Regions from separate parts of the Paenibacillus woosongensis genome, predicted to be linked through region 2. Evidence: predicted binding sites of a transcription regulator. Region 2 holds the regulator's gene; the other holds the start of a gene.
What was found. Region 2 encodes NrdR, which represses ribonucleotide reductase genes. Its sites were predicted from a motif close to AACACNATATATNGTGTT; they were not measured.

Region 1: QNH46_RS09880 (adenosylcobalamin-dependent ribonucleoside-diphosphate reductase) is a predicted target of NrdR. The motif match lies at 3,352-3,369, and genes of this name have one in related genera.

What each region holds. Positions count from the first base shown of each region.
Region 1 covers NZ_CP126084.1:2,182,916-2,189,145, reverse strand. The annotation lists gene QNH46_RS09885 (hypothetical protein) at 47-358, shown strand; gene QNH46_RS09880 (adenosylcobalamin-dependent ribonucleoside-diphosphate reductase) at 428-3,109, opposite strand; gene QNH46_RS09875 (hypothetical protein) at 3,435-3,701, opposite strand; gene QNH46_RS09870 (DEAD/DEAH box helicase) at 3,792-5,555, shown strand; gene QNH46_RS09865 (YqhG family protein) at 5,562-6,230, shown strand, end outside.
Region 2 covers NZ_CP126084.1:2,003,531-2,009,760, forward strand. The annotation lists gene mutM (DNA-formamidopyrimidine glycosylase) at 1-570, shown strand, start outside; gene coaE (dephospho-CoA kinase) at 659-1,255, shown strand; gene QNH46_RS08960 (lytic transglycosylase domain-containing protein) at 1,252-1,815, shown strand; gene QNH46_RS08965 (alpha/beta-type small acid-soluble spore protein) at 1,900-2,121, opposite strand; gene nrdR (transcriptional regulator NrdR) at 2,275-2,751, shown strand; gene QNH46_RS08975 (hypothetical protein) at 2,791-2,991, shown strand; gene QNH46_RS08980 (phosphate ABC transporter substrate-binding protein PstS family protein) at 3,169-4,107, shown strand; gene pstC (phosphate ABC transporter permease subunit PstC) at 4,183-5,085, shown strand; gene pstA (phosphate ABC transporter permease PstA) at 5,082-5,969, shown strand; gene pstB (phosphate ABC transporter ATP-binding protein PstB) at 5,982-6,230, shown strand, end outside.

The DNA.
Region 1 (6,230 bases), 180 kb from region 2:
TTCATGGCGATGAGATTATCTGGTTTAACCTTACCCCAAGCAAACGATGGATGAAAGTAGAGTAAAGCGAATTGAATCTGCCATATACTCATTAATAAGACATCATGGAGTCTCGGATGATATTCAGAACTTTGAAAAAATAAAACCTTTATTTGAAGATACCCCTCATGAGCGCAAGCAATTTTCTTTGCAGATGCAGGGAAATGAATACAAAGGGTTTGTTCATAAAGGAGAGGTTCACTGGTTCCATCCTCAGCCTCATCAGAAATTTGAGGACGAAGTTTTAGAGGTATTGGAGTCTAAGATTCATGAGAAAGTGGAACGGAAAGAACAGGATATAGAAATTCAACAGGAATAGAGAATGATCGATCCAAAAAAAACGGTCAGGCGCACAGATTGCTGCCTGACCGTTTATTTTCTTTCTAGCTTACGAACACTTGCTGTACCCGCAGTTCGCGCAGGTTTTGCAGCCTTCCACGTTCAGCAGCGAGGCCGACCCGCAGGACGGGCACAAGTCCCGCGAGGACGCCGGCGCGCCGCCATGATGGCCGTTGCCGGCAGACTGGACACCAGCCGTTATGCTCCCCGCAGAGCCCACACCTGCTTGCTCTTCGTGGTGAGCCACGGTCGCAGCTACCGGAGCCGGATCATGATCGTCATACGGGCCATGCTGCACGTGGATTTCCAGTGCTTTGGCAACGGCATCGGCGATCGACTCAACCCGATTCGGACCAAAGCCGATAGCGCCGGAACCGCCAATGCCTTTCAAATGCTTGATCAGCAGCTCTACCTTCTGTCCATGGTCGCCGTAGCGCAGGAACAGGGAGCATACGCGGCCCAGAGCCTCGGCCATCGCGAACACGTCTGAGCCCGCTTTGCCGACATTGAGGAAGATTTCGCTCGGAATGCCGTTCAAATCGTTAATCGTAATGTACGCCATGCCAAATGGCGTATTGATTTTATACGTTGCCCCATGCAGGACCTGCGGACGCTTCTTGTACTGCTTATCGAACACCGTCTTCTCGCTTGGGTCCACCCCGGCGGACAGCGTTTGATCCAGTCCGTTTAACGCATTTTGCTCCGCGCCCGTTGCCGAACCTTCAGCGCCAGCCGAAGCACCGGCAGCATCGCCGCTTTCCGAAGAGTTTGCATTTGCATTTGCTTCCGCTTTATCGTCTTTCTTCTCCGTCTGCAGAACCTGCACATCGCGGCTGCCGTCACGGTAAATCGTTACGCCCTTGCAGCCGAGATCGAAAGCTAGCTCATACAGGCGTTTCGTCTCTTCTACTGTAAAGTCGGCCGGACAGTTCGCTGTCTTCGAAATTGAGCTGTCTACCCAGCGCTGGATGGCCGCTTGCGTGCGAATATGATCCTCGGCGGACAGATCCATCGCCGTTACGAAATAATCTGGCAGCTTCTCGCCCGGATGAGCATCCATCCATTCCTGCGCAATCGGAACGAACTGCTCGTCAAAGCCCAGCCGGCTCTGACGGTAATATTTGAACGCGAAGTAAGGCTCGATCCCTGTGGACGTACCAACCATTGTACCCGTACTGCCCGTAGGAGCCTGGGTAATGATCGTAACGTTGCGAATGCCTTTCTCGCGAACCGCTTCACCGACCTCAGGATATACCTCGGTCATCACTTTCATGAATCCGCTTTGCAGATATTTGTCGGCCTCGAATGCCGGGAATGAGCCCTTCTCCCCTGCGATATCCGCCGAGGCAAGGTAAGCCTCCTTCGCAATGAAGCCATATAATTTATCAAGAAACTCCAGCGATTCCGGACTGCCGTAACGGACGTTAAGCTTGATCATCAGCTCGGCCAGCCCCATCGTGCCGAGGCCTACGCGGCGCTCATTCTTCTGGTTCTTCTCGTTCTCTTCGAAATGATAAGGTGTTTTATTGATGACATTGTCCAGAAACCGCACCGAATAACGCGTTGTCAGCGCCAGATCGTCCCAAGCGACGTCATGCTTGTCCTCATCATAGAATTTGGACAGATTTATCGCCGACAGATTGCACACTCCCCAAGCAGGCAGCCCTTGCTCCCCGCACGGATTCGTACAAATGATCGGATTGAAATACCAGCTGTTCGACATTTGATTGTAGTATTCCATAAATACGACGCCCGGCTCGGCCGATTTCCAGGCCGATTCAATGATCGTATGCCAGATCTCCCGCGCCTTCACCGTACGGAAGTGATTCACTCTCCGTCCGGCAGCTTTCCATTTGTCCAGGTCGCCGTCCCACACCTCATTGTAATCTTCATAAGTCGTATCCGGGAAGACAAGCTCCCAATCCAGATCTTCCTTCACGGCCTTCATGAAGTCATTGCTGACACAAACCGACAGATTCGCGTTCGTCACTTGGCCCATCGTTTGCTTTACCGTAATGAAATCCAGCAAATCCGGATGCCAGTCGTTAATCATTAGCATCAGCGCACCACGCCGGCTGCCGCCCTGCTCGATTAAACCTGTCGTATAGCTGAACAGTCCGCCCCAAGATACAGCACCGCTGGATGAGCCATTTACGCCTTTGACAACAGCCCTTCTCGGACGCAGCGAGCTCAGGTTGATTCCGACGCCGCCCCCGCGCGCCATAATTTCGGTCATTTCGGACAGCGTCTCCATAATGCCGCCTCGGCTGTCCTTCGGCGATGGAATCACGTAACAGTTGAACAGCGTCAACTCATCGCTGGCTCCGGCGCCAGCAGCAATACGTCCGCCCGGCACCAGCTTCCAATCGTCCAGCACATAACGGAATTTCTCCTCCCATTCCTGCTGCAGCTCCGGCGTAACCTCCACCGAGGCCATGGCGGAAGCCAGGCGATCCCACATTTCTTCCGGTGTTTTCTCGATATTCAGCGTCAGCTTCTCAACATCGGACTGCACGAGCTCGCCGGACCGGGTCTTCACCGTAACCGTCCGCCCCTCTCGCGCTACGACCTCGCCTACTTCTTTCGTAGGGAACTTCGGATCATCCTTCGTCAGTACAAGGACCACGTCGCCGACCTTCGCATGGCTCGGATCAGGATTTTTCCATGCGTACCGATCCAAAAAGATTTTTTCACTAAGTCCCTCCAGACGTTGTTTCTGCTCTGTTTTCAAAGAAAACACCCTCCTCAAAATGATGATTCGCGCCCTAATTCTACATCACCGCAGACTAATTGTTGTTTCTTGTCGCAGTGTTTATCACCGCATCTTTCCTCCTGCTGGACGCAAAAAAATGTCGGTAGCTGCGCAGATGCCACACCTGCACAAATACCGCCGATTCCTGTCTGTTCTCTAACCTTTTTCTTATTTATTCATTACCCTCATCCACATCACATAAACGATCTTTATATGTATAAATCACAATATGTAGTGGGCGAGTACCATTATACTATACAACATCTCGATATTACAGCTTGGCTTCCCTGAAAATTAAGGCAGATTAATGGCGTTTATCCCCCATGATCTCCTCTTTCCTTTGAATCCCTTTATATTTCGTTTCTTCCTTTGAAAAAGAACTGAAAACCATTCCATGCCATACCTGCATCCTCCCGCCAGCCGCTATGGCCTTAGCGTTGCCTATTTCCTGACATATCATCCTTATCTCAAGCCAGACCTGACGCCAGAATTTCAGCCAGCCCGTTCTTTCAAAATCAGAATTGCTCCGGAGCCAGATTGTGACATATTCCGACAGAATGCCAAGATACACAACCTCTCTCGCAGTTATGAATTTCTACTTATTCGTCCATACTACATCTACACAAAATTTAGAAGATGACAGAAAAGGGAGGTTTACATCATGAATCCGCACCCTCCAAATTCCCTGCATTCTTCCTTGCAGGCCGGTCCCCCCATCGAATTCAACCGCTCCTGGTACGAGGATTTGAACAGCCGCCTGGACAAGGGCGGGCCTTGGGACGACTGGAAGCTGTTTAACCTCGCCATGGAGGCAGAGAATGCCTCCCTCGTATCGAGCTTTGAAGAGATTCTCTGCCTCTCTCACATCCACGGAGTAAAGCCGCTCCCGCATCAGACAGAGACCGCCCGTAAGGTGCTGTTCGAAATGCGCGGCCGGGCGATCTTGGCCGATGAAGTGGGACTTGGCAAGACGATCGAAGCCGGACTGATTCTCAAAGAGTACATGATTCGCGGACTGGTCCGCAAAGCGCTGATCCTCGTTCCGGCCTCTTTGGTGCTGCAATGGGTGCGCGAGCTTAACCAGAAATTCGCCATCCCCGCCATAGCCCAGAAAAAACAGCATTCCTGGGATAACGATATCGTCGTCGCCTCCATGGATACGGCCAAGCGCGATCCGCATAAGGAAATTCTGCTGAACAACGAATACGATATGGTCATCGTCGACGAAGCGCACAAGCTGAAAAATAAAAAAACGACCAACTACCAATTCATGATCCAACTGCGCAAAAAATACTGTCTTCTGCTCACCGCCACGCCGGTTCAGAATGACCTCAGCGAGCTGTTCAATCTGATCAATCTGCTCAAGCCGGGCCAGCTCGGCGGGCAAGGCGATTTTGCCGCCAACTTCGTCGTCGATAAGCGGATCCCCAAAAATGAGGAGAAGCTCAAGGAAGAGCTCTCCAAGGTCATGATCCGCAACCGCCGCAGCGATGGCGACCTAGAGTTCACAAAGCGGATCGTCCGCAACATTCACGTCGAGCTCTCGCCCGAGGAGAAGCAATTATACGATGGCGTTACTTCCTTTGTCAAAGACCAATATCATGCAGCGGGTGGAGACCTGAGCAGCATGCTCTCGCTCGTCACGTTGCAGAGGGAGGTGTGCAGCAGCCGGGACGCCGTGTTCGTTACGCTTGTCAATTTATCGAAGAAGCTTGCCCCCGATTCCCCGCTTCGCGACCGCATCTGGGATTTGGTCGGCATCATCAAGACGATCCAGGCGAATAGCAAGGCTGAGAAGGCGATGGAGCTCATCCGGGAAATGAATGACAAAGTCATCCTGTTTACCGAATACCGGGCGACCCAGGAATATCTGCTGAAATATTTCCGCGAGCGCAACATGACGGCCGTGCCCTACCGGGGCGGCATGAACCGCGGCAAGAAGGACTGGATGATGGACCTGTTCCGCGGCCGGGCCCAGGTCATGATCGCTACCGAAGCCGGCGGCGAGGGAATCAATCTGCAGTTCTGCCACCAGATGATTAATTTTGATTTGCCTTGGAATCCGATGCGGGTCGAGCAGCGGATCGGCAGGGTGCATCGTCTGGGCCAGAAAAACGATGTAAAAATATACAATCTATCGACCAAAGGCACAATTGAAGAGCATATTCTTAACCTGCTGCACGAGAAAATCAATATGTTCGAAATGGTCATCGGCAGTCTTGATGTCATTTTGGAGCGTTTCGAGAAGGAGCATTCCTTGGAGAAGAGCATCTACAAAATTCTGCTGGAATCGCAAAACGACGAGGAAATTGCCAGCCGTGTTGCTTCCCTTGGCAATTCCTTGCATCAAATCAAGGATGAGCTGGGCAAGAACCCTGTGGACGATTCTTCAGGCGCCAATCTTACAGAACTTACGGGAGGCTGATGAACAATGACCATGACCATGGAGCAAATCCAGCAGTATGTGCTGGCTTATCTCGACATTACCGAGTGCCAGATCATGGAGAAATCGCCGCATCACGTAACCGTCAAACTGTCTCTTCAAGCGGACAAGGACTTGACCAACCGTCCTTACTACTGGAGCTTCATCGAACGTACGGGAGCCGAACCGCAGACGATGTCCTTCAAATTCGTCTTTGATGCAGAGCGCCATGATGCCGAACTAGCCGCAGCGGAGCAGGATGTGCCCAAGCCGCAGGAGGATCAAATCCTCGGACGCCATTACGGGGCCATCCGCCCTCTGCCCGTGCTTGGCCCGGCACGGATTCAGCGCGAGGATCTGGCCTTCGGCAGCCCGCGCCTGAAGCAAATATTCGACGCCGCGCTTCGGCGGGGCCGCTGCGTCTACCTGTTCGAGAGCGCCTCACCAAAGCAGCGGATGACCCTGCTGCCTGCGGCTTACGAACCATGGCTTGGTGTCAATTTCAAAATTGAGTTTTGCTGTGATATGAAAAGAGAAGAGATCCGCACGCTGGGCATTTCCCTGCTGACCGGGCACATCGACACCTCCTTCAGCTCCAGGCTGCAGTCCCTCTCCCTCGTCCCCCGGGTACCAGAGAACGTCCATATCGAGCCAACTAGGCTATCCTTAGCGGAGGGC
Region 2 (6,230 bases):
CGGTTTACCGATGGCACGGAGCTCAGATATAAGGATGTACGGCAATTCGGCACGATGCACCTGTTCCTTCCAGGCGAGGAATTCAAGGAGAAGCCGCTCATGAAGCTTGGGCTAGAGCCGCTGGAAGATACTTTTACAGCAGAAGTTCTAAGGGAGCTACTGTTCAAGCGATCGACAAAGATCAAGGTTGCTCTGTTAAATCAGGAATATGTGGTGGGGCTCGGCAATATTTATGTGGATGAAGCACTGTTTCGGGCCGGGATTCATCCGGAGCGTGCGGCGAACACCTTGTCTGCCCAAGAATGGACAACGCTTCATGAAGCGATCGTCTTTACCTTAACCGATGCAGTACAAGCCGGAGGTTCCTCCATTAAATCGTATGTTAACGGCCAAGGCGAGATGGGGATGTTCCAGCACTCGCTGCAAATTTACGGGCGCAAAGGCGAATCGTGCGTAAAATGCGGACACCCGATCGAGAAGAGCGTCGTTGGCGGGCGGGGGACGCATTATTGCCCGATATGCCAGGTTCGTGTTCTGGACAAGCAGTCCCTGGAGAGAATCGGATCGTAATTTCCTCCATGGTTGACCCAGAGCAGGAATTCGGTTCCGAAGCTGGAAGCCCGAAGCGCAAAAGTTATAGAGATAGCGAGGTGAATCCATGAATATCGGGCTGACGGGCGGAATCGCCACGGGCAAAAGCACGGTCTCCCAAATGCTGGTTAAGCGAGGGGCCATATTAATTGATGCCGATGTCATCGCCAGAGAGGTGATGGAGCCCGGGCATCCGGTATTGCAGGCGGTACGGGAGCGGTTCGGTCCAGACGTTATCCATGATGACGGTACATTAAACCGCAAAAGGCTAGGCGAAATCGTCTTTTCCGACCCGGAGAAGCTTAAAGCGCTGAATGGTCTTACCCATCCCGCTATTCGCGCCGAAATGAGGAAACGGATGGCGGCTTATGAGGCTGCGGACCCTGGACGGCTTGTCGTCGTGGATATACCGCTGCTGTATGAATCCGGTTTGGAAACGATGTTTGAACAAGTGATGGTGGTCTATGTGCCACGTGAATTGCAGCTTAAGAGGCTGATGCAGAGAGACGAACTGACCTTAGAGCAGGCAGAGGCGAGAATACGAGCCCAAATGGATATCGAGAAAAAGAAGGAGAGGGCGGATATTTTGATTGATAACAGCCTCGGAATGGACAAGACGGAGTTGCAGATCGCGGAATTTTGGCGGAACAAGGTTTTGCTATGAAATGGCTGCGTAAAAAAAGAGTGCTGCTTTTGTTGTTTCTCGGTTTTACTGTTATTTTATTTTTTAACTCCAAATGGTTAGCCTTATTTTATCCGATTCATTTCAAAGAAGAAATAAAAGTTCATGCTCAGAAATACAATCTTGATCCTTTGATGGTGGCAGCGATCATTCGGGTGGAGAGCAATTACAAGACAGGGTCCGAATCCAAGAAGGGCGCGCTTGGCATCATGCAGATCATGCCGGATACCGCGAAATGGGTTATCGAACAGTCGAAGCTGCCAGACGTATCTTTAGATAAGGTGAAGGAAGAGAGCGATACGAATATCGCGATCGGAACCTGGTATTTGAAATCACTGCACGAACAATTCGACGGTAATGAGATCGCCATGATCGCGGCATATAACGCGGGGCCGACGAATGTCCGGAATTGGTTGCGCAGCGGTAGGTGGGATGGAAAGCTCGAATCGGTCAAAAATATCCCTTTTGGCGAAACGAGGCATTATGTACAAAGAGTTACTCATTACTACGATCAATACTCTGACATTTACGAGCATTTGTAAATTACCGGGCCCATTCCCGTATGATGGAGAAGCATTGGACAGGCTGGGGCCTGCGCCAATGCTTCCTGAGCTTGGTTGATCAAATTATTGGAATTGACCTGCCAGCTGCTGCTCGGCAATTGTTACCAGACGTTTGGTGATGAAACCACCAATCGAACCGTTTTCGTAAGAAGTCAGGTTACCGGCATATCCGTCTTGTGGGAAAGAGATGCCAAGCTCCTGAGCTACTTCATATTTCATTTGCTCCAGAGCGCCGGAAGCTTGTCTAACCACCAGGTCGTTCGAAGAATTATTATTTTGAGCCATGAGATGTTCACCTCCTTGTGGTAAAAGTATTATGTGCTGAAATAGACGACTTCATTACGAATATTTTAGTTATTTATTGGCATTCGTTGATGTATCCGACAACAGCGATCTTAGTTAAATCAAAATTCCTAATAAAAAGGGGGTAAAAGCACGTTGAAATGTCCATATTGTGACTATTCCGGAACAAAGGTGCTGGACTCCAGACCGGCAAACGAGAATCGTTCCATCCGTCGCAGGCGGGAGTGCGAGAAATGCAGCCGCCGGTTCACTACCTTTGAGATGGTGGAGGAAATGCCGCTGATCGTTATCAAAAAGGACGGCAGCCGAGAGGAATTCAATCGGGAGAAGTTGCTCCGGGGTTTGATTCGCGCTTGTGAGAAACGGCCGGTGTCCGTGGAACAGCTGGAATCGATCGTGTCGGCAGCGGAAAGATCGCTGCGTCATACAGCTAACGCTGAGGTAGAGAGCAGGGAAATCGGAGAGCTTATTATGGAGCAATTGTATCCTGTAGATGAGGTCGCATACGTAAGGTTTGCTTCGGTCTATCGCCAATTCAAGGACATCAATATGTTCATGAAGGAGTTAAAGGGGCTGCTCTCGAAGAGCAGCGGCCCGTCGGATTCGGTGTAATCCGCAGGCATACTATGGATACGCTGGAGGTTTGCATTCATGAAATGGAACAGCCAGGCCGGGATGGCGCTAGGGTTTCTAGCCGGCACGACATTTGGCAGCGGGATTGGCTTTCTGCTTCATTGGCATTCTTATGATCTGGTTGCGATCGTGAGCGCCTGCGGCGTTATCGGCACAGCCGCAGGGGTGTGGACGGTGCGTAGAGTTGTTCGCGGCACCCCAAATGCTAACAAATTGTGAAGAGCGAAAGAAAAATTTAAGGAAACTGGAATAATAAATACCCGTTTCATTCACGTTAAGTGATAGAAGCGGGTATTTATTATTTTTTTTACACAGAGTTTACAAAACTCATACATGGGTTTGATATTCGGTTTCTATAATCAGACTATACAAACAAATGAGGGGGAAACCTTAACAATGAAAAAGAGTTTGATGTTAATTTTAACTTTGGTATTGACTTTCACGTTGGCCGCATGCGGACCAAATAACGCGGCAAAGTCCAATAATTCAGCAGAAGCTCCAGGCGCTGCTAACGAAACTCCGGCAAATGAAACGCCAGCATCCGAGCTGTCCGGTTCAATCCTTGCTGTTGGTTCTTCTGCACTTCAACCTCTCGTGGATCAAGCGTCCAAAAAATTCATGGATCAGCATCCGAAGGTTTCTATCCAAGTGCAAGGCGGCGGCAGCGGCACGGGCTTGACTCAAGTATCCGGCGGACAAGCTGACATCGGCAACTCCGACGTATTCGCCGAAGAGAAGCTGGATGCAGCTCAAGCTGGTGAACTGGTTGACCATCAAGTAGCGGTCGTAGCTATGGCAGCAGTCATTAACCCTGAGATCACAGTTGATAACCTGACGAAGGATCAATTGGTAGGCATTTTCACAGGCAAAATCACTAACTGGAAAGAAGTTGGCGGACAGGATCAAAAAATTCAAATCGTAAACAGACCGTCCAGCTCGGGTACGCGCGCGACTTTTGAGAAATATGCACTAGGCACGAAAACGGAAGATCTTCAAGGCTCCATTCAAGAGGATTCCTCGGGTACCGTTAAGAAGCTGGTAAAAGAAACGCCTGGCGCGATCGGCTACCTGGCTCTGTCCTACCTGGATGATTCCATCAAAGTTGTGAAATACGACGGCGTTGAAGCGAACGAAGAGAATGTTGCTAACGGCAGCTACCCTGTATGGGCGTATGAGCACATGTACACCAAAGGCGAAGCAAACGAAGTTGTGAAAGCATTCCTCGAATATATGGTTTCCGATGATGTGCAAAATAACGATGTCGTTGAGCTTGGCTACATTCCAGCCGGAAAAATGCAAGTGAAACGCGACGCTGACGGCAATATTACGAAATAATATATGACATCATTTCGGCAAGACGAGAGGCGGATTCTTCTGCCTCTCTCTGTGCTGTGTAAAGGGAGAGGTCTTATGGCTCATGCCGGCAGAAGACAAAAACCAAAACAACACGTAATCGAAGAATGGACAGGTAAAATATTTACATCGCTATGTATCGTCCTTCTGGTCGTCACTATTTTCTCTATGGTGTATTTCGTGGCGACCAAAGGATTGAGCTCGTTTTTTAAGGACGGAATCAGCGTAGCCGAAATATTTGGCAGCACACAGTGGAAGCCGGATGGGGAGCCCCCGTTCTTCGGCGCTTTGCCATTTATTATCGGATCGTTCAGCACATCCCTGCTCGCTGCTCTGATTTCCGCACCATTAGGTATTTGCGCGGCTCTCTTCATGATTGAAATCATGCCGAAAATCGGCAGAAAATATTTGCAGCCCGTCATCGAGCTTCTGGCGGGAATTCCCTCCGTTGTCTACGGATTTGTGGGCCTGAGTGTCATCGTGCCCTTTTATCGCGACGTCTTTCCGGGTCAAGGGCTTGGGATTGCGGCCGGTGCTACCGTGCTGTCGATCATGATTCTCCCGACGATCACTTCTATTGCTACCGATGCGCTGGCCGCACTTCCTTCAGGCCTGAAGGAAGGCTCTTATGCGCTTGGGGCTACGAGATGGCAAACGCTGTACCGTACGGTGCTGCCTACGACGCTGCCTGCTTTGATGACAGGCGTTGTGCTTGGCATGGCGCGGGCCTTTGGGGAAGCGTTGGCCGTCCAGATGGTTATCGGGAATGCTCCGCATATCCCCGGGTCGCTGTTTGAATCCACATCGACTTTGACAAGTGTCATTACACTGAGCATGGGCAATACCGTTATGGGCACGATGCAGAACAATGTTCTGTGGACACTGGCTCTCATCCTGATGATGATGACCTTTGTTTTCGTCTTCGTAGTACGGTGGCTGGAAAGGAGAGCTAATCGATGAGCGCAAAAACAGCAGATAAAATCGCAACCGCGGTCATTATAACCTTGGCCGGCTTTATCGTCCTGATCTTGGCTGGACTGCTTGGCTTCATTCTGGTCAGAGGACTTGGACATATCAGCTTCGACTTCCTGACTTCCCCTCCGGAAACGATTAAGGAAGGCGGCGGGATTGGGCCGCAGCTGTTCAATTCCCTGTTTCTGCTCGTCCTGACCCTGCTGATCACAGTTCCGCTGGGACTTGGTGCAGGAATCTATATGAGCGAGTACGCCAAGCCGGGAAAAGTGACGGATTTTATACGCTTGATCGTTGAGGTGCTGTCCTCCTTTCCTTCCATTGTGGTTGGTTTGTTCGGCTTGCTGGTTATCGTTAACGTCTTCGGCTTCGGCTTCTCTCTGTTCTCCGGCGCCCTCGCATTGACCGTGTTCAACCTTCCGCTAATGGTGCGGATTACGGAGCAGGGCATGAGAAGTGTTCCGGTAGCACAGAAGGAGGCAAGTCTGGCTCTAGGTCTGTCAAAATGGAAGACGATTCGTTCAATTATGCTGCCGATCGCGATGCCGATTATTTTGACGGGGACGATTCTCGCTGCGGGCCGCGTGTTTGGCGAAGCGGCTGCCCTATTGTTTACCGCGGGGATGAGCAGTCCGAGACTTGACTTCACGGATTGGAATCCGTTCAGCCCGATGTCTCCCTTAAACCCGTTCCGCCCTGCCGAGACACTGGCCGTTCATATCTGGAAGATCAATTCGGAAGGATTGGCTCCGGATGCTCCAGAAATTGCTGCTGGAGCCTCAGCCGTACTCATATTAACCGTGCTGGTGTTCAATCTTCTGGCCCGCTGGCTGGGGCGCGTCATGCACAAGAAATTTACAGCAACGAAATAGGGAGGAGCCTCTATGAGCAATATCGAACTGTCCGTCAAGGATCTGAGCGTATACTATGGGGAGAAGCAAGCGGTAAAAAGTGTCTCTCTAGACTTTGAAGCTAAACAAGTAACGGCGTTAATCGGTCCGTCCGGCTGCGGTAAATCGACATTTCTCCGCAGTTTGAACCGGATGAACGACCTCATTAGCGGTGCGAAAATTACCGGGGAAATATGGATTGGCGACGAGAATATCAATGATCCCAAAACCGACGTAGTGCTG